2 regions of the Lysinibacillus sp. FSL K6-0102 genome follow, and region 1 is predicted to be linked to the other one. Evidence: riboswitches for the same ligand, from Rfam matches in the RefSeq annotation. Region 1 holds a riboswitch; the other holds the start of a gene.
The links. Region 1 has a riboswitch for FMN ahead of ribE (riboflavin synthase). Riboswitches for the same ligand answer to the same signal wherever they lie in the genome.
Positions count from the first base shown of each region.

Region 1 (8,913 bases):
TAGGTGGTGGAAATTCTAAGGAAATGTATAGCTTATCCTACCCATCTTCCTACATTGTTTTGGAAGACCTTTCAGCCGCTGGATCAGTGGAGAAAGTGACACTTAGTCTCTTGAATAAGGGATATAAATATAACGATATTAACATTAGTTTCGATGTCAAAAATGGTCAAAGCGTAACGGAGTATAGAGTGTTTATGTTGCCGAAGGATAAAGCAGAAAGTTTCAAATTGGGGGATGCTATTAGCAATCCAAATAGCACCAGAATTCAACCGAATCCTCTCTCCAACGTTAGCCAAGCGCTAAGCAAACCAGTAGATGCATTTGGTAATCAACTTGATTCATCTACAGAATATGTTGCTAAGGTTCTGATTTTGGCGAAAGGAACTTATTCGCTATCGAACACATCCAATAATTCGGTGCAACTCAATAAATCTCCTGATAATAACAATAATGAGGCACCCCAAGACCCTCAAATTAATCAATAGGTCAATTATTTTTTCATAGCTGGGACTCCTTATGGCGCTTCATGTACCATAAGGAGCCCTTGTTGTTTTGTAATTACTTTTCCCTCTGCTTTTTACATACGTCGCTCTATTTCCACTCTTTATTGATTTGTATACTGAACGACAGCCTGGCTTATAGTTGCTTTGTCATCTGTACCTGCTCTGTTGTCACCTTTAATCCATGCTTTAACAAATAGCTCGTTGCTGGATTGCTCGCTAAGAAATTCACTGTCGTCAAATGGACTTTATGTGTTGTAATACTTGCTAAAAACTGTGTTATTAACTCTACATTACTTTCCTCTAGTATTACCATTTGATAAAGTAGAATACGCTCCACCTCACCATATTCATTCCACAATGTTTTGTATAGCATATAGCCAAGTGGTTCATGGTTATCATTATAAAACACCTTTGCTTCCCCATGCTTCACGCTCTGCCAGTTACACTGCCAAGGAACATTTTCCCGATAGAAAGATAGATGTGCTAGCTGCTCTGGGCGAATGGTCGCTATATGAAGGGCTACTGTAGATGTTACCTTTGCTTCATACTCGCCGCTTAAAAATAATAATTGATTGGCAACCACATAGCCATATTTTTCATACAAGGCAATGGCTACCTGATTTTCCTTAATGGCTTCTAACGTACCCAATTCTACATTTTCTCGCTTATAGATAGCTAGGGTTTCCTCCATTAATAGGCGCGAGACACCCTTACCACGATATGCTGGAGAAATACCAGTCCCACCATTCCAAGCTGTTTTTTGGCCATCGATGGTACGAAAGCCATTCATCACAATGGCAATCGGTTCCTCTTGATCAAAAACGACAATAGAATGCTCAGGAGATAACCCCTCCCCCACTAGTCGCTGTAAAAACATTTCTGCTGTCATATTAATTTCAATAAAATAACCTTCAAAGCCTTTGTTCCATGCTTTCAATACTTCATCTAATGTACATTGTGCAACTGTTTTAATCTTCATACAATCCCTCTTTTCAAATGGAATCTAATGCTGCTAGATTTTCTAAGGTTAGTTTTCTCACAATCTCATAACCATGTCCTTGACCTTTAGGTTTTATGACAACCGTCCCCATATTCGAAATGATGCCCAGCCCCGCATTTCTTGGAAAGCTATGCCCAATGATTATGTTGTTTATGCCCTCGGGTGGGATGATTTCCAGCATCGATGTAGAAATCGTTAATATACTGCTTTGCACTACAGTAGGAAGATTGCCACCTAACATAAAGATTTCAAACAAGAAGGGGTCAATTTGGAGATTGCTGTTTGGAAATGCCAAACGTGCTGTTTCAATGGTCCGACAAAAAGGACTGGTAGTGATGGTGGAAAGGATGGGAATCTGCCAATAGCGTAGTATTTGACCATAATAAATTGCCTCCCTACGACCTTGATCGGATAAATTCCGTTGATTTTGACAACTTTGAAATGTACCATATGCTTGATCTACACCAATAGTTGCTGTTCCGTGTCTTGCATATAAAGTTAGCCCACCTTTTCTCAATAACGCTAGGAGACCCTTTTCCATTTTCTTCATCTCCTTCATCATATCACTTTCTACTTTGTAATGTATGTGCTGTACATAGAAAAAAGCTCCCCACAACTTTTTGTAGGAAGCTTTTTTCTGTTATTTTATTGGAATTCTGACAATAGCAGTCGTTTCTAAATGTTTTGATGAATCAATTGAAATATGACCATTATATTTAGTGACAATTTCTTTGACAATAAATAAACCTTGTCCTCTTAGTCTACCATTCTCATGTTTTTTCGTTGAAAATCCTTGTTTGAATATGTGATCGGGATTCGCAATATTTGGCCCAGTATTGGTAATTTTAAATTCATACTGAGATTCATCTGCTGTACAGCAAATCTTAATCTTACGTTGTTCCTCAGGTAATTCAACAGCAGCATCAATCGCATTATCAATTAAATTGGATAGAATCTTGATTAAATCTGTCGTTTTAATCTTATTAAAGTCATTTTGAGAAAGCGTAAAATCCATATCAATATGATGATTTTGAGCCGTTAATTTCTTCGTTTGCAATAAGATGGACAAACCTGGATGATCAATATTTAATTTTAATGACTTGATCGCCTGAACTTCTTTTGATAGTGAGGATAAATATTGTCTCGCCTGATCTGTTTTTTCTAATTGTAATAAACCATGTAACACTTGGATATGGTTCGTAAAATCATGACGTAGGGACGACACCGAAGTAATCAATGTTTTGATTTCTGCTAGATATGTGTCCTCTGTAGCGCCAACTTCCTTCGCTACCTCTTTTTGATACCATCTTTGTAAAAATAAAAAAGAACCGATGACAATTAAAATAAGTACACCATTAAAAATAAAATTAAATAGGTTGTCTTCAATGACTTTACCCTTAATACCATTTAGCGTATCTGCACTAATGTCAATGCCTAAATACCCGATAATTGTTCCATTATCATCTTTGATGGGTGCACCAACAGATAAATAAGACCCATGTTCAGAATCATGAATTACCTCTGTAACATAGGTTTCACCATTATAGGCCTTTTCAACATGCTTTGCAGGAACAGTACAAACCACGCCAATACCGAAGCCCTCTTTCATTTCTTTTGGCATCCCTGTAATCATGGCTATAGATACTTCAGGATTATCCACCTTTAAGGTGTAAACAAATAGTGCACCTAATTTTATCCTTGCATCGTTTAAATAATTTCTTACTTTCCAATAATAATCATTTTCCTGTGGATTATTTAAAAATTGCTGATAGGCATCCGTATCTATGGATGCAGCAATAGAATGGGCTGCCTCTAAGCTTTGATTGGCAATCGACTCTTCAACGGTCTTTTTTATTTTTACATAGGATGTAAAGATGTTTAGACTTGTAAACAAACATAATAAAATCGTTGATAGAATTAATATTAGTTTTATTTTTCTATTTTTCATAAAAAACGGTACTTCCTCATCTATAAATATTCTAGAATATTATTATATTATAATTAACTCTATTTTTTGTTTGTAAAGCAAACATTGCTTGTATATCCTACATAAATTAAAACACAAAATCAATTTTTATTTTATTCATACCCAAAATTACACACTGTAACAAATAGTTTAATAATCCTTGACAAGAAAGTAAACTAAAAAGATAAGTAATAACTTTTTATGTCTCATTTCCTATTTAAATGGAAAATTGAAAAAACCACTAAAGCAAAGGTATCAAAAAAAGATCAGGTATCAACAATACCTGATCTCATCACAATATGCTTATTTTTTACTTGAAGTCCGTGTTTGATCTTGCGGCTTAAGAAAGGTAGGTCGTTTACTATAGCCCTTTGGAGATAGTCGCAATAGGGACTTACGTATATTGCCCTTTTCAAAATCGGCACTAAAGTTTACGTATGGCACTCCCAAGACTCTCATATTCGCAGTGTATAAAAGGATGAAAAACACGGATATAAAAAAACCAAATAAACCAAAAAACGCCGAAGCCATAATAATGATTAATCGAAAAATACTCATAGCCGTCACAAAGGATTGATTGACCAATGTAAATGCAGCGATACTGGAAATGGCAATCACAACAATCATTGAGGGGCTTGTAACACCTGCTTTAATCGCTGCATCCCCAATAATTAGTCCTCCTACCACACTAACTGAGCCACTGACGGCACTCGGAAGACGTAAGTTGGCTTCACGAAACAATTCAAACATAAATAGCATCATTAAAATTTCTAGAATGGTTGGGAAAGGCAATCCCGTTCTCGATTCGACAACCGTTGCCAGTAGTAGAAATGGAAGCTGTTCTTGATGATATGTCGTCAATGCAAGCCAAAAACCTGGCAGTAGCATACTTATTAATATCCCGACAATTCTGAGTAATCGTTCCATCGAGCTAACAATGAGTGGGTACTCATTATCCTCTGCTGATTTAAAGAGCAACATAATATTTGCAGGTGTAATTATGGCATAGGACACACCATCAATCATTAAGAGTATTCTTCCTCTAATTAAGGCCTGCATAGCAAAATCAGGTCTCCCTGTATAATCATGTCTTGGAAGAATTGTCGCTGTCTTTTCAATTTTTTCCATTAATAAGTCGCCATTGATAACAATATCCGTGTCAATTTTTTGTAATTGAAGTCGAATTTGTTCCAGCATATTTAAATTCACAATGTCTTCCATATATAGTATGGCTACGGTTGTTTTAGAACGCTTACCAATTTCTAATGTCTCTACACTAAAAGAATTAGTCGGTAATCGTTTTCTTAATAAAGCAATATTAGTAAAAACATCTTCAATAAAGTCATCTCTAGGTCCCTTTACTACTAGTTCTAATGTTGTTTCCCCAGGCTCTCGATTGGGTCTTTTTGAAATATCACTAGAATAAAGTAATTGATTTTCTTCAAAATACAGTAAAACATGGCCTTTATAGACCCTAGTTACCGCATCCTCTTTCGATAAAATCTTTTGTAAATAGGGAATGTGTAAATGCTGTTCAATTTCTTCCTCTAGCATGTCCTCCGTGACATTGCTTAACAAAGATTGAACACGTTGAACAACCACAGTTTGAAGTATTTGCTCATTGACCATTGCATCACAAGTTATCAAATGTACTGTATATTGCTGAAAATTATATTGTTGGAAAATCACATCAGCAGAGCGTTGAAATAGTGATTTCAACATTTTCAAATTAATTTGTTCTATTGATGAAATACTTCTCATCTCCTACTGAGCCAGCTCAAGATTAGTACATTTATGAAACAATCACCTTCAATAAATACACTTAAGCATATTTTTCCCATGGTTGTTCAAAATATTCAAAGAAACAAATGTTGTGACGACTATTCAAATTGTCCTGATCCAATCATTTTCTTTAGATTTGCCATCTCAATTGCAGACATTGCAGCATCATAGCCTTTATTACCAGATTTCGTTCCTGCACGTTCAATTGCCTGTTCAATATTTTCGGTAGTAACAATTCCAAAAATAACAGGTACATTCGTTGACAATGACACATTGGCAATGCCTTTTGCTGATTCATTACAAACATAGTCATAGTGTGTTGTAGAGCCACGAATAACAGTACCTAAACCAATAATAGCATCATATTTCTTCGTTTCTGCCAGTTGTTTCGCTATAAAAGGAACTTCAAAAGCTCCTGGCACCCATGCAACATCAATAGATGCAGAATCAACCCCATGACGAGTTAAACCATCCATTGCCCCATCCAATAATTTGCTAGTAATAAACTCATTAAAACGACCCACTACTACTGCAATTTTCAAATCCGTTCCAATTAATTGTGCTTCAAATGTTTTACCCATTGTTCCTTCTCCTTTTTACATAGAAATTTTAGTTTTATTAGTGGATAATTGTTTACGATAAGCAACCAATGCTTCTATCGAGATCATTTTTAAGCCATGATGTGCAGCGTAATTTGTTAGTTCTTCAAACCGAAGCATGTGCCCATCATCACCCATAATTTCGCAAATAACACCTGCAGGTACGCTATGACAAAGCTTCGCTAGATCAATAGTGGCCTCCGTGTGCCCTCTCCGTTCCAGCACTCCTTGCTCTTTCGCAATCAACGGAAAAATATGGCCTGGTCGACGAAAATCAGTTGGCTTAGCTTGCTTTTCTATCATTCTTTGTATCGTTAGCGCACGCTCAAAGGCGCTAATCCCTGTCGTTGTTTCTACATGATCAATACTTACCGTAAATGCGGTTTGATGGTTATCTGTATTGTGCTGAACCATTGGATATAAATCTAGCTTTTGTGCAAGCTGCTGCGAAATCGGCGTACAAATTAAACCTCTACCATTGGTTGCCATAAAGTTGATTGTTGCTGGTGTGATGAATTCAGCGAGTGCCAGAAGATCTCCTTCATTTTCTCGATCTTCATCATCAACCACCACAATCATATTGCCCTGCTTTAAATCCTCTATGGCTTCTTCAATTGAATGTAGCACGATGATCAACTCCTATTCTGTGATTTAAAAACCATGTTGTGCTAAATAATCTCTTGTAATAGCTAGCGTTGTTTGCCCCTTTTTTAATTGCCCTATAATGTATTTTCCAACTAAATCGGTTTCGATATTAACGATTGCTCCAACCCTCTTCATACCTAAAACGGTTTCTTTGTAAGTATGAGGAATAAGTGAAATTGTGACACTATTGGCTTCAACATGAAAAAGGGTTAAGCTTGTGCCATCAATTGTTATGGAACCCTTTGGAATACAAAAGTTGGTTAGCTCCTCTGACATTTCGATATCAATATATACGGCGTTTGCTACTGGACGTTTGCGCAAAATTTTGCCGACTCCATCAACATGACCAGCAACAAAATGGCCACCAAATCGCCCATTAGCAGGCATGGCACGCTCCAAATTAACAGAATCACCTATTGCCAGCTGCTGTAGATTTGTTGCTTTGACTGTTTCAGGCATAACATCCATCGTAAGCTGCTGTTGTGTGAAATTTGTCACCGTTAAACAAACTCCATTGACCGCTATACTGTCACCAAGCTTGACATCCTCCGTTATCTTGGCTGATTGAACCGTAATTTTCATACTGTCCCGATCGCTTTGCAAGGCTTTTATGATACCAATATCCTCTACAAGTCCTGTAAACATTCCATCACCTACTCTACTTTATTAGCACTTCTATCCTTAACTTTTAAAGTTGATCCACCTGTTTTTGTGCCTTATCCTTCTCCCTTCTCTCGTTAGCAATAAAAAATAAAAACCCCTTTACATCAAAGGGGTTTTGGGAGTATAAGACATCAACAAATAAGCCTAGTTGAAAACAATTTTTTCATAGACCGTCATCTCATTCGTTCTTCTCCCATCCAGACTATCACTGTCGGTTTTGGATTTGCACCAAATCAGCTTGCGCTCACGGACTTTGAATTGCTTCATCACCGCCGATTGGGAATTTCACCCTACCCCGAAGAACATCTTCTATTCGATTGTAGCTAAATAAAAAAACTTCCCACAAGATGATTGGGAAGTTTTGTAATAAATGCATAGTCAAATAAACCTTCTAAATTAGTATCAATTTAAAAAGTTCGCATTTTTACCCTTCTCCCATCCAGACTGTAACTGTCGGTTTTGGATTTGCACCAAATCAGCTTGCGCTCACGGACTTTGAATTGCTTCATCACCGCCGATCGGGAATTTCACCCTACCCCGAAGAATATTTTTATTTAGCTAATCTTACGATAACACTATTTTATTATATTATCCATCCTTCTTTTTAAATTTTTTTCGAAGCATAAATTTTAAACAGTTCTGACTCGACTTGAAAAATGTAAAAGATATTATTAAAATGATGACATTTAACCTGTTTATGGAACTTCTTAATCAAAAAAACGTTCCTTTACAAGTGACTATTCAGTCTAGCAGTTTGGAGGTCATTTACTTGACATTTTTTAAAAATATACCTTTTAAACAAGCTATTTTCTATGCCCTATTAGCACTCTGTTGTGGGGTTTCGATCGTTTTCGTACATCATAACGAACAATTTTATGATCGACCGATAGCGGAAATAACGCAAGTGGATGTAACAGCATCAGAACCCATGACAGATATGTATGAAAATGAGGATTTTTTGTTTACACAGGAGATTATGGCCATTATCAAAAATGGTCAGCATAAGGGGCAATCCATTCATTTGACGAATGACTATTCTTCGTCTGGTGCTTTTGATCAAGAATACCATGTAGGCAATGAAATCTTTGTCACGCTAGATGATCGCAAAACACAATCTGTTTTAACAGGAACCATTCTCGATTTAAAACGAGATCAAACCATGGTAATGATTGCATGGATTTTTATTTTTGCCCTACTTATTGTAGGTAAAAGACAAGGCTTATTTTCTATCATTAGTTTGAGTGTCAATGCTGTGATTTTATCATTCGCATTAGATCTTTATGTGAAGCATGGGGGCGTAAGCCTGTTATTAGTCAGCGGCATTTGCGCCCTGCTATTTACGATTATTTCGCTACTACTTATTAGTGGATTGCATACAAAAACATATGTAGCCATCGTGTCCACACTTTTAGGCACTGTTATAGCGCTTATCATAAGCTCTATTGTAATGTGGTTGACAGGTGAAAATGGTCTTCGTTATGAAGAAATGCAATTTTTAACACGTCCCTATCGTACTGTCTTTATGGCAGGTTTATTTATTGGCTCACTTGGGGCAGTAATGGATGTTTCTATTACAATGGCTTCCTCAATTTTTGCTTTATACGAGCAAGATCCTACAATCTCTGTCAAGGCTCTGAAATCTTCGGGACATGAAATCGGTAAAGATATTATGGGTACCATTACAAGTATCTTATTCTTTGCCTACCTTTGCGGCTCCATACCTATGATTATTCTCTATTTAAAAAATTCTTCCAC
Region 1 covers NZ_JBBOPH010000001.1:1,663,449-1,672,361, reverse strand. The annotation lists gene NYE73_RS08265 (stalk domain-containing protein) at 1-485, shown strand, start outside; gene NYE73_RS08260 (GNAT family N-acetyltransferase) at 637-1,482, opposite strand; gene NYE73_RS08255 (histidine phosphatase family protein) at 1,496-2,044, opposite strand; gene NYE73_RS08250 (ATP-binding protein) at 2,144-3,451, opposite strand; gene NYE73_RS08245 (spore germination protein) at 3,773-5,191, opposite strand; gene ribH (6,7-dimethyl-8-ribityllumazine synthase) at 5,350-5,832, opposite strand; gene ribB (3,4-dihydroxy-2-butanone-4-phosphate synthase) at 5,848-6,477, opposite strand; gene ribE (riboflavin synthase) at 6,502-7,140, opposite strand; FMN riboswitch at 7,340-7,465, opposite strand; FMN riboswitch at 7,582-7,707, opposite strand; gene NYE73_RS08225 (YibE/F family protein) at 7,928-8,913, shown strand, end outside.

Region 2 (8,913 bases), 370 kb from region 1:
TCATTGTCGGCGCGTTTATCCTAATTTATTTTATTTATCGTTTGACTGCACTTGGATTAGTGGCACTGCCTGTTGCGCTTTTGATTATTGCTTATGCAGCAATGTTCCCGAAAGAAGTAAGTCCATTAGTGCCTTCATTACAAAGTCATTGGTTAACAATTCACGTTATTACAGCAGCATTAGGGCAATCTATTTTAGCCATTAGTGCTGTGGCAGGACTTATTTACTTATTAAAAGTAGTAGATTTAACAAAGCCCTCTAAACAACGTTTTTGGTTAGAAGCTGTCATGTACTGTCTTGTAGTAGTTGTTGGATTTGTCGCGGTAACATCTACATTTAGTGCTATGGATTATGAGTCTAGCTATAATTATGTGGATAAAGAAGGAACTACTCGTAAAATTATTTACAATTTACCTCCAGTATTCGGTATGAATGAATATGAAGTGATAGAAGAACATGGCATGTCGCCATTAGTAGAAATGCCAGCGTTAATTAATGCTAAAAAATTAACAACCGTTGTTTGGTCATTATTGGTAGGATCTGTGTTGTATTTATTAATTCGTTTAATAGCTCGTCGTCGAATTAGTGCCATTTTCCAACCACTTGTTAAACGTGTCAATTTACAATTACTTGATGAAATTGGTTATCGTTCAGTGCTGATTGGTTTCCCTGTATTCTCCCTTGGTGCTTTAATCTTTGCGATGATTTGGGCACAAATTGCTTGGAGTCGTTTCTGGGGTTGGGATCCAAAAGAAGTATGGGCTCTTATTACATGGTTATTCTATGCAGCATTCCTGCATTTACGTCTATCAAAAGGCTGGGAAGGTCGAAAATCTGCTTGGTTAGCACTAATTGGTTTTGGGATTATTTTATTCAACCTAATTGCTGTTAACTTAATTCTTGCAGGTTTACACTCCTACGCGTAACCTGTGAAGCAACAAGCCTTTTCGCTGTAGCGAAGAGGCTTTCTTTTCTTTTCAATATGTGTCACACCATGTACAATAGAAGTTAGAGAAAGATGGAAGAGAGGGATCGTGAAAGTGTCAGAAAATATTTCAGTATTAGTAGTAGATGACGAGGATCGTATTCGCCGCTTATTAAAAATGTATCTTGAGCGAGAAGGATACCTTGTTGACGAGGCCGAAAATGGAGAACAAGCGATCGAGAAATCTTTAGAAAAAGAGTATCACTGTATTTTACTTGATATTATGATGCCTGAAAAAGATGGGCTAGAAGTGTGTGCAGAAATTCGAGAGCGCGCAGCAACACCAATTATTTTATTAACTGCCAAAGGCGAAGAAGCGAACCGTGTACAAGGCTTTGAGCTTGGTGCAGATGACTATATCGTAAAACCATTTAGTCCTCGTGAGGTTGTGTTACGTGTGAAGGCTATTTTACGTCGTTCACAGGCTTTCTCACCAACGACTAATGCATCTTCTTCAAAAGATTTAGTGGTGTTCCAACACTTAATGATTGACCATGATGCACATCGTGTGACTGCAGAAGGCATTGAGGTTAATTTAACACCGAAAGAGTATGAATTGCTGTACTTTTTAGCGAAATCGCCAGACAAAGTATTTGACCGTGAACAACTACTAAAAGAGGTATGGCATTATGACTTCTTTGGTGATTTACGCACAGTAGACACACATGTAAAACGTTTACGTGAAAAGCTCAACCGAGTTTCTGAAAACGCTGCTAAAATGATTGTGACGGTTTGGGGCGTTGGATACAAATTTGAGGTTGTCAATGAATAGAATATGGAATAGTGTTGTCGGGAAGCTATGGGTAACCATATTGCTTCTCGTTTCATTTGTATTATTTGTTTTCACGGTATTAATGCTTGAATTTCTTCAAAATTACCATATGCAGCAAGCAGAAATTTCATTGCGACAAACAGCAGCAACGGTAGCTAGTATAGTGGATGACAATGAAACAGCCGAATCTACCTCTGAATTATTAAAAGATATTTTACCTACAGGGACCAATGCATTGATCGCTATCAGTCATGTTGAAGTGTCCTTTGCGATGCAAGAGGGTGTCAACAAAAAAGAAATACAAGATACTATATTAGCCAATAAATCTTTTCATGAAGTGTTTCAATCAGATGAGCCGATTATTAAAGAAATGATGATGCCTTCTTCAACTGATCAAGAAAAGATGGAATCTTATGTCGTACTTGGTTTTCCCCTAAATGTTGAAAATGCAGTACATGGAGCTGTCTTCATCTACCAAAGCCCAGATGCGCTACATAAAACGTCTAAGGAAACTACGAAAATTGTCTTTTTAGCAGCCTTCATAGCATTTGTGCTGACGACATTCTTCGCATTCTTCCTTTCTTCACGTATAACTTCGCCATTAAGAAAAATGCGTGAATTAGCTTTTGAAATTGCAAAAGGGAATTTTGAAGCGAAAATGCCTACTACCCAAAATGACGAAATTGGTCAGCTTGCCGTTGCCTTCAACCAAATGGGCCGTCAATTAAAGCATAATTTAGAGGTTATCAACCAAGAAAACGAACAGCTTTCTAATATTTTGACATCTATGACAGATGCAGTGATTACGTTTAATCGGGATCGTACAATATTATTAAGTAATCCACCAGCCGAACGTCTGATGCAAAAATGGTTTGTCAACAAAGGCTCACAAAGTGCAAAACCTATTCCGCCAGAGCTGTATCATATGCTTGATCATGTCCTGATGTTTGAGGATAAACTAGAAGAGGAAATTGAAATGGATGGTAGCTATTATACATTTACCATTAGTCCTCTTTATAGTGGGGAAATGATACGTGGTGCTGTCGCTGTTATTCGTGATATGACTGAACAGCATCGCTTAGAAAAACTAAGATCGGATTTTATTGCGAATGTCTCTCATGAGCTTCGGACACCGATTGCCATGCTCCAAGGTTACTCAGAAGCATTAATGGATGACGATTTTATTCAGGATCAAGAAGAGCGAAATGAGATTACCAAAATTATTTATGATGAATCGAAGCGAATGGGTCGCCTTGTGACAGATTTATTAGATTTGGCACGTATGGAATCAGGGCATATGACGCTTTATAAGGATGAATTACCAATTAATTCTACTTTTGAACGTATTACACAAAAATTTGCACAGGTAGCAAAAGAAAAGCACGTTCGTCTGCTGTTTGAGAGTGAATTTAATGACGAGGCCATGATTAATATAGATGAGGATCGCATTGAACAAGTGCTTACAAATTTAGTTGACAATGCCCTGAGACATACAGATGAAGGGTCTGTGACTGTAAAAGTAGAGCAGGAGCCGACATTTGCTAAAATATCTGTTCAAGATACAGGACATGGCATTCCTCAAGAGGACTTACCCTATGTCTTTGAACGTTTTTATAAAGCAGATAAGGCACGTACTCGTTCCAAGGGTGGAACTGGTCTCGGCTTAGCCATTGCTAGAAATATTGTGAAGGCACACTCAGGTAATATTATGGTAGACAGTGTGTTGAAGGAGGGTACGACCTTCACGTTTTATTTACCGTTCGATTAATAACAAGTATTGCTATTAATTGGCTGTAACTTCTATGAATGTAAGACGACAAATATTATAGAACGGGGGTGGAGTGCTTTGAATGACTCCGTGTTCCATCGACTATACGATGCATATCACCAAGACGTGTTTCAGTTTTTAATATATTTAGTAAAAAACCGTACACTTGCCGAAGATTTAGCACATGAAGTTTATGTACGAGTGTTGCGCTCATACGATCAATTTGCAGGCAATAGTAGTGAGAAAACTTGGCTATTTGCTATTGCTAAAAATGTAGCAATTGATCATTTTAGAAAGCAAGCTGTACGTCAAAAGCATTCACATGATTTCTTTGACTGGGAAACGGAACAGCTCCATTCAACCACGCCATCACCGGAAGATATGCTACAGGCCAGTGATGAATTTATGCAGGTAGAATCAGCACTTGAAAACTGTACAGGCGACCAAAAAATGGTCATTATTATGCGCTATTTTCAAGATTTATCGATTGCAGAAACAGCACAAATACTAGATTGGACAGAAGCTAAGGTAAAAACGACCCAGCATCGAGCCATTAAATTTTTAAGGCAACAGCTACAGCCGATTAGAGAACAGGAGGCGAAACGGCAATGACGCATAAGCCATTTGATGATGAACAGCTTGAACATGTCTTGAACAATGCCCCTAAGCTTTCTGACCGCCGTTCAAAAGAAGAAATATTAAATCGGTTAATGGCAGATGCTCGCTTGCAGGATAATAGTCACCTACAAGAAGCGATACAACAACCTATAGAGAATGAAGAAGCACAACAAGAAAGTAAATCTTTAATACAAGATGAACGACCATCACGATTTAAGTTCCGAAAAATGCCGATTTTTACGAGTGTAGCAGCAGTTTTCGTGATAACGGTACTCGTTGGCTTCATGTTCATGAATAATGACGCTAGCCAAAAAGATCTAGCTAGTACGCCAGAAACGGCTAATTACTCTACGTTACAGGAAGATCGTTCTGCTAAAGAGGCAGCTACCCAGGATGAGGCACTTCAATCCAGTATTGTATCGGAGCATGAGCGTATGCTATCTTTACGGTCGTCTGTCTATGAGGAAGATGTGAAAGATGCTGTCGTTTTCCGTATTGGTTTGGCAGGACGCGATGCAGAAAGTGTTCCAATGACATATGTGATACCAAATGAGCGTGTAGCAACTGATTTTGGAACAGAAAAGCCTTCTACCCTACAGATGTATGAAAAATATGCTCCTCAAATAGATGAAGAAGCCAAAGGGTTTACGGATTATCATCCTTTTAAAGGTGAACTGAAGGAGAAGGAAGACAAGCTTGTCCACGTATTACCAAAGGACAATGACTATGATGTTGCATCAGCTACCGTTAATGAGTACAAAGGGACTTTAGAGGATACCTTCTCGGATTCTGAATATACGGAAGTTGAGATTCAAAATGAAGATGGCACACCTTATGAGTTTTCTCAGGAGGGTGAGCCAAGTCAAGCCATGTCATTAACAAACGCCAAGCATTTTAATTATTATTTATACCAAGATGGTAGTGGGGCAGAATACCTGTCACCAGATTTCCGTCAAACATTTGCTAATGTTACAGAGGCACTTACACTAATGAAAAACAAAAATGATGATGTTTATGTAACAGTGGTTCCTGAAAATGTAACATATACCGTGAAAGAGGAAGCAGAAGGTGTAGTCGTAACATTCGATATTCCCTTAGATTTAGCATCGATGGAGCCAATTCGCGCTACCCAATTGATTGAAGCTATGATGTTAACTGCTGCTAGCTTTGACCAACAATTACGCTTGGATAATGTGGTCCAAGAAAGCTGGGAAGGATTCGATTTAAAAACGTATTTGCCCAAGCCTGTGGGGCCAAATAAACAATATATGCCTTAGTCAAAATCAAAAATGGAGCATTCCTGTAACATGGAATGCTCCATTTTTACAATACTTACAAATCTAATCGGAATTTTTTAAGCAGAACTATTTACTTTTTCTTAATAATTAATTATAGTAAGGTTGTAGTATAAAATAATATGATTCATCTTCGGGGCAGGGTGAAAATCCCGACCGGCGGTAATAGAGTGGTGAACCGTTAATGTTTCCATTAACTCGAATGGTTTATGCTTCGCTCTTCAGCCCGCGACCTGTGCAAATTTATTTGCATGGCTGACTTGGTGTAATTCCGAGGCCGACAGTTAAAGTCTGGATGGGAGAAGATGGAGGTACGATCGTCATTCATTGTTATGAAATAAACTATGACCGAGCGCTTTTTTTGTATGGCTTTTTAAACAGTGCTCAAAAATAGTTTAAATTGACGCTTATTCGTCATGCCTTTCTCCCTTGTGCTCTTTATGCATAAGGGTTTTTTCGTGCTAACAATTGAAAGATCGTCACCTTTCTTCTTGCGAGATTGAATCAGCAAAGAGGAGAGAGTTTTCTATGAAGAAAAATGTTAAACTTCAATCGTTTATTACGATTGGCATGCTGAGCAGTATTTCGTTTTTATTAATGCTTTTTAATTTCCCAATTCCACCATTCCCAGCATTCTTGGAAGTCGACTTTAGTGATATGCCTGCATTAATAGCAGCCATCACAATGGGGCCTGTAGCTGGTATTTTAGTAGAATTATTTAAAAATGTATTGGATTGGATTTTCTCTGGAACGCCAACAGGTGTGCCAGTAGGTCATATTGCCAACTTTGCAACAGGTATTTTATTTATTTTGCCTGTAAGCCTTATTTTTAATCGCTTTAAAACAATTGCTGGTCTTGTTGGAGGTTTAGCGACAGGAACAGTCGTAATGGCAGTAGGGATGAGTATTTTAAACTACGCAGTATTTTTACCGATGTACACATACTTCTTAGGAATGGAACCTGTTGTAGGTGACTCACTTTATAAAATGATTATCGCTGGGATTTTACCATTTAACATTGTGAAAGGTATTTTATTAACGGCTATTATGGCGTTTTTATTTACAACTATGCGCAAGTGGATCGACCGCCAGCGTTCTATCTATATAACAAAATAATTTTTACTAACCTCGGGTGAACATACCTGAGGTTTTTTGTTGGAAGGAATGATGGATAGGGAAAGGTGTGAAGAATAGAAAGGCAAAACTAACGGATAAATATAGAAAAAAGTAATGGGGTAAAAAAGCTAACTAGTACTTTATAATTATAATCTAGTCGAAAGCTATATTTTCATGTAAAATAGAGAAGAGTTTAGAATGTTTGAGGAGTTTGAAGAGATGAGTGGAAAAAAAGGACAATGGTCTAGTAAATTAGGTTTTATTTTAGCGTCAGCTGGTGCGGCGATCGGACTAGGGGCAATTTGGAAACTTCCCTATGTAACAGGACAAAGTGGTGGAGGAGCATTTTTCCTTATCTTTGTGTTATTTACCTTGTTAATAGGACTACCGATGTTATTGTCCGAGTATGTTTTAGGACGTGGTACACAATCCGAGGCTGTAACAGCGTATAAAAAAATTGCTCCAACTAAGCCAGGATGGGCCTGGATTGGTCGAATGGGCGTGCTAGGCTGTTTTTTATTATTAACTTTTTATAGCGTTGTTGGAGGTTGGATCTTTATTTATAGCGGGCTAGGTGTAGCTGGCGCGGTAATTGATCCAGCAGTAGATCCTGCTGAATTATTTGGAAAAATTATAGGCACGCCTTGGATTACGCTAGTTGGTCTAGTGTTGTTTACATTAGCCAACGTACTTGTGATTTCATTAGGTGTACAAAATGGGATTGAAAAGGCCAATAAATGGATGATGCCGTTACTTTTCATAATGTTTATTGTCCTTGTTGTGCGTGCAGTTACATTAGATGGGGCAATGGAAGGGGTAAAATTCTTCTTATGGCCTGATTTCTCGAATATTACAGGTAAGGCATTATTAGAAGCCTTAGGGCAATCGTTCTTTGGGTTAGCAGTAGGTTTTTCTTGTCTAGTTACATATAGCTCTTATCTAAAAAAAGATGTCAGTCTTCCGAATTCAGCGGGTTCTGTAGTGCTGTTAACCGTGCTTGTTTCATTTTTAGCAGGTTTAGCGATTTTCCCTGTTGTGTTCGCCTTTGATTTAGAGCCAGCAGCGGGTCCAGGTTTGCTATTTATGGTGCTACCAACAGCATTTAGTCAAATGCCATTTGGTGAAGTGTTTTTAGCCATGTTTTTATTGCTATTTTTATTTGCTACATTAACGTCATCATTTAGTTTATATGAGATTATCGTCGCGGCATTTATGGAGCATAGTCAGAAATCGCGTCCAATGTGGACACTTTTACTTGGTATAGTCGTGTTTATTGCAGCCATTCCAGCAGCGCTTTCTTCGAGTGTTTTATCGGATATAATGATTTTTGAGAAAAGTATCTTTGATGCAACCGATTTTTTAGTGTCGAATATCATGCTTCCGCTAGGGAATTTATTCATTGCTATTTTTATTGCCTATGTAGTGGATAAAGAATTTGTGAAGAGAGAATTGCTAACGGGAAGTCAAATGGGACAAGGGTATTATTCGACATATCGTATGTTAATGCTAGTTGTTGTACCGATTATCATTCTAGTTGTGTTTGTTAATATGCTACTGCAGTATTAAAGAAAAGGTATATTCCGCCATAGGAAAAATACCTTCTCTTAGTGTTAAAAACATAACAGTCAATAGAAAGGTAGAAGTGGATTTCTATTGCAAGGCTACTTGCTTTCCTGTGGGCGAGTGCCAGCAGCTTCCTCCGTGTAGGGGCTCACCTGTCTCGTTAATCCACGGGAGTCAAGAAGCCTTCCGCATCAACCCAAAAAATCTCAATCTTTTTAGCAAAGGTTTTCAAATAAAGTAAAGGAGTTCATTACCCTTTATGAAGAGGTGTTGTCACTCATCACTTCTCCACATTGAAAATAAGAGCCTATCCCCTCTAAGAATACAAATAATGGGTAGATTTGATCGCTATGCTACTATGAGGTAAAGACACTTTGTAGAATGGTTGATAGCGTCACTCCTATGGGATTTAGCGGCTCATCGGACGCCCCCCCCTGGAAAGGACGCTGGCGGAACGAAAACCAACCTCTCGCCTTGCAAAGTTACTATTTCTACCGTTGATATCTTCTTTTTTTAACAACATAAAAAGGTGTATTCCGTCTAATAGGAATACACCTTTTATTATGATTATAGAGATTAATAATCGTTAAGTGATAGTTCACCTAGCCAATCTTCTTTAATAATCTTCCTTGCTTGTTCTTCACTTTCGGCAATAGGGAATACTTTATCAACCTGTGAAATAGCGAATAAGTTGCGAATGAAATTATCGACGACAATAATGGCGATTTTCTTATCTTTTACAGACACCTTCTTAGCAAAATTAACGATCATCCCGAATCCAGTACTATCAATATTT
Region 2 covers NZ_JBBOPH010000001.1:1,298,201-1,307,113, forward strand. The annotation lists gene ccsB (c-type cytochrome biogenesis protein CcsB) at 1-926, shown strand, start outside; gene NYE73_RS06125 (response regulator transcription factor) at 1,041-1,757, shown strand; gene NYE73_RS06130 (ATP-binding protein) at 1,750-3,525, shown strand; gene sigX (RNA polymerase sigma factor SigX) at 3,604-4,137, shown strand; gene NYE73_RS06140 (RNA polymerase subunit sigma) at 4,134-5,420, shown strand; FMN riboswitch at 5,564-5,749, shown strand; gene NYE73_RS06145 (ECF transporter S component) at 5,967-6,554, shown strand; gene NYE73_RS06150 (sodium-dependent transporter) at 6,774-8,120, shown strand; gene NYE73_RS06155 (STAS domain-containing protein) at 8,694-8,913, opposite strand, start outside.
Region 2: another riboswitch for FMN. It lies ahead of NYE73_RS06145 (ECF transporter S component); the one in region 1 lies ahead of ribE (riboflavin synthase).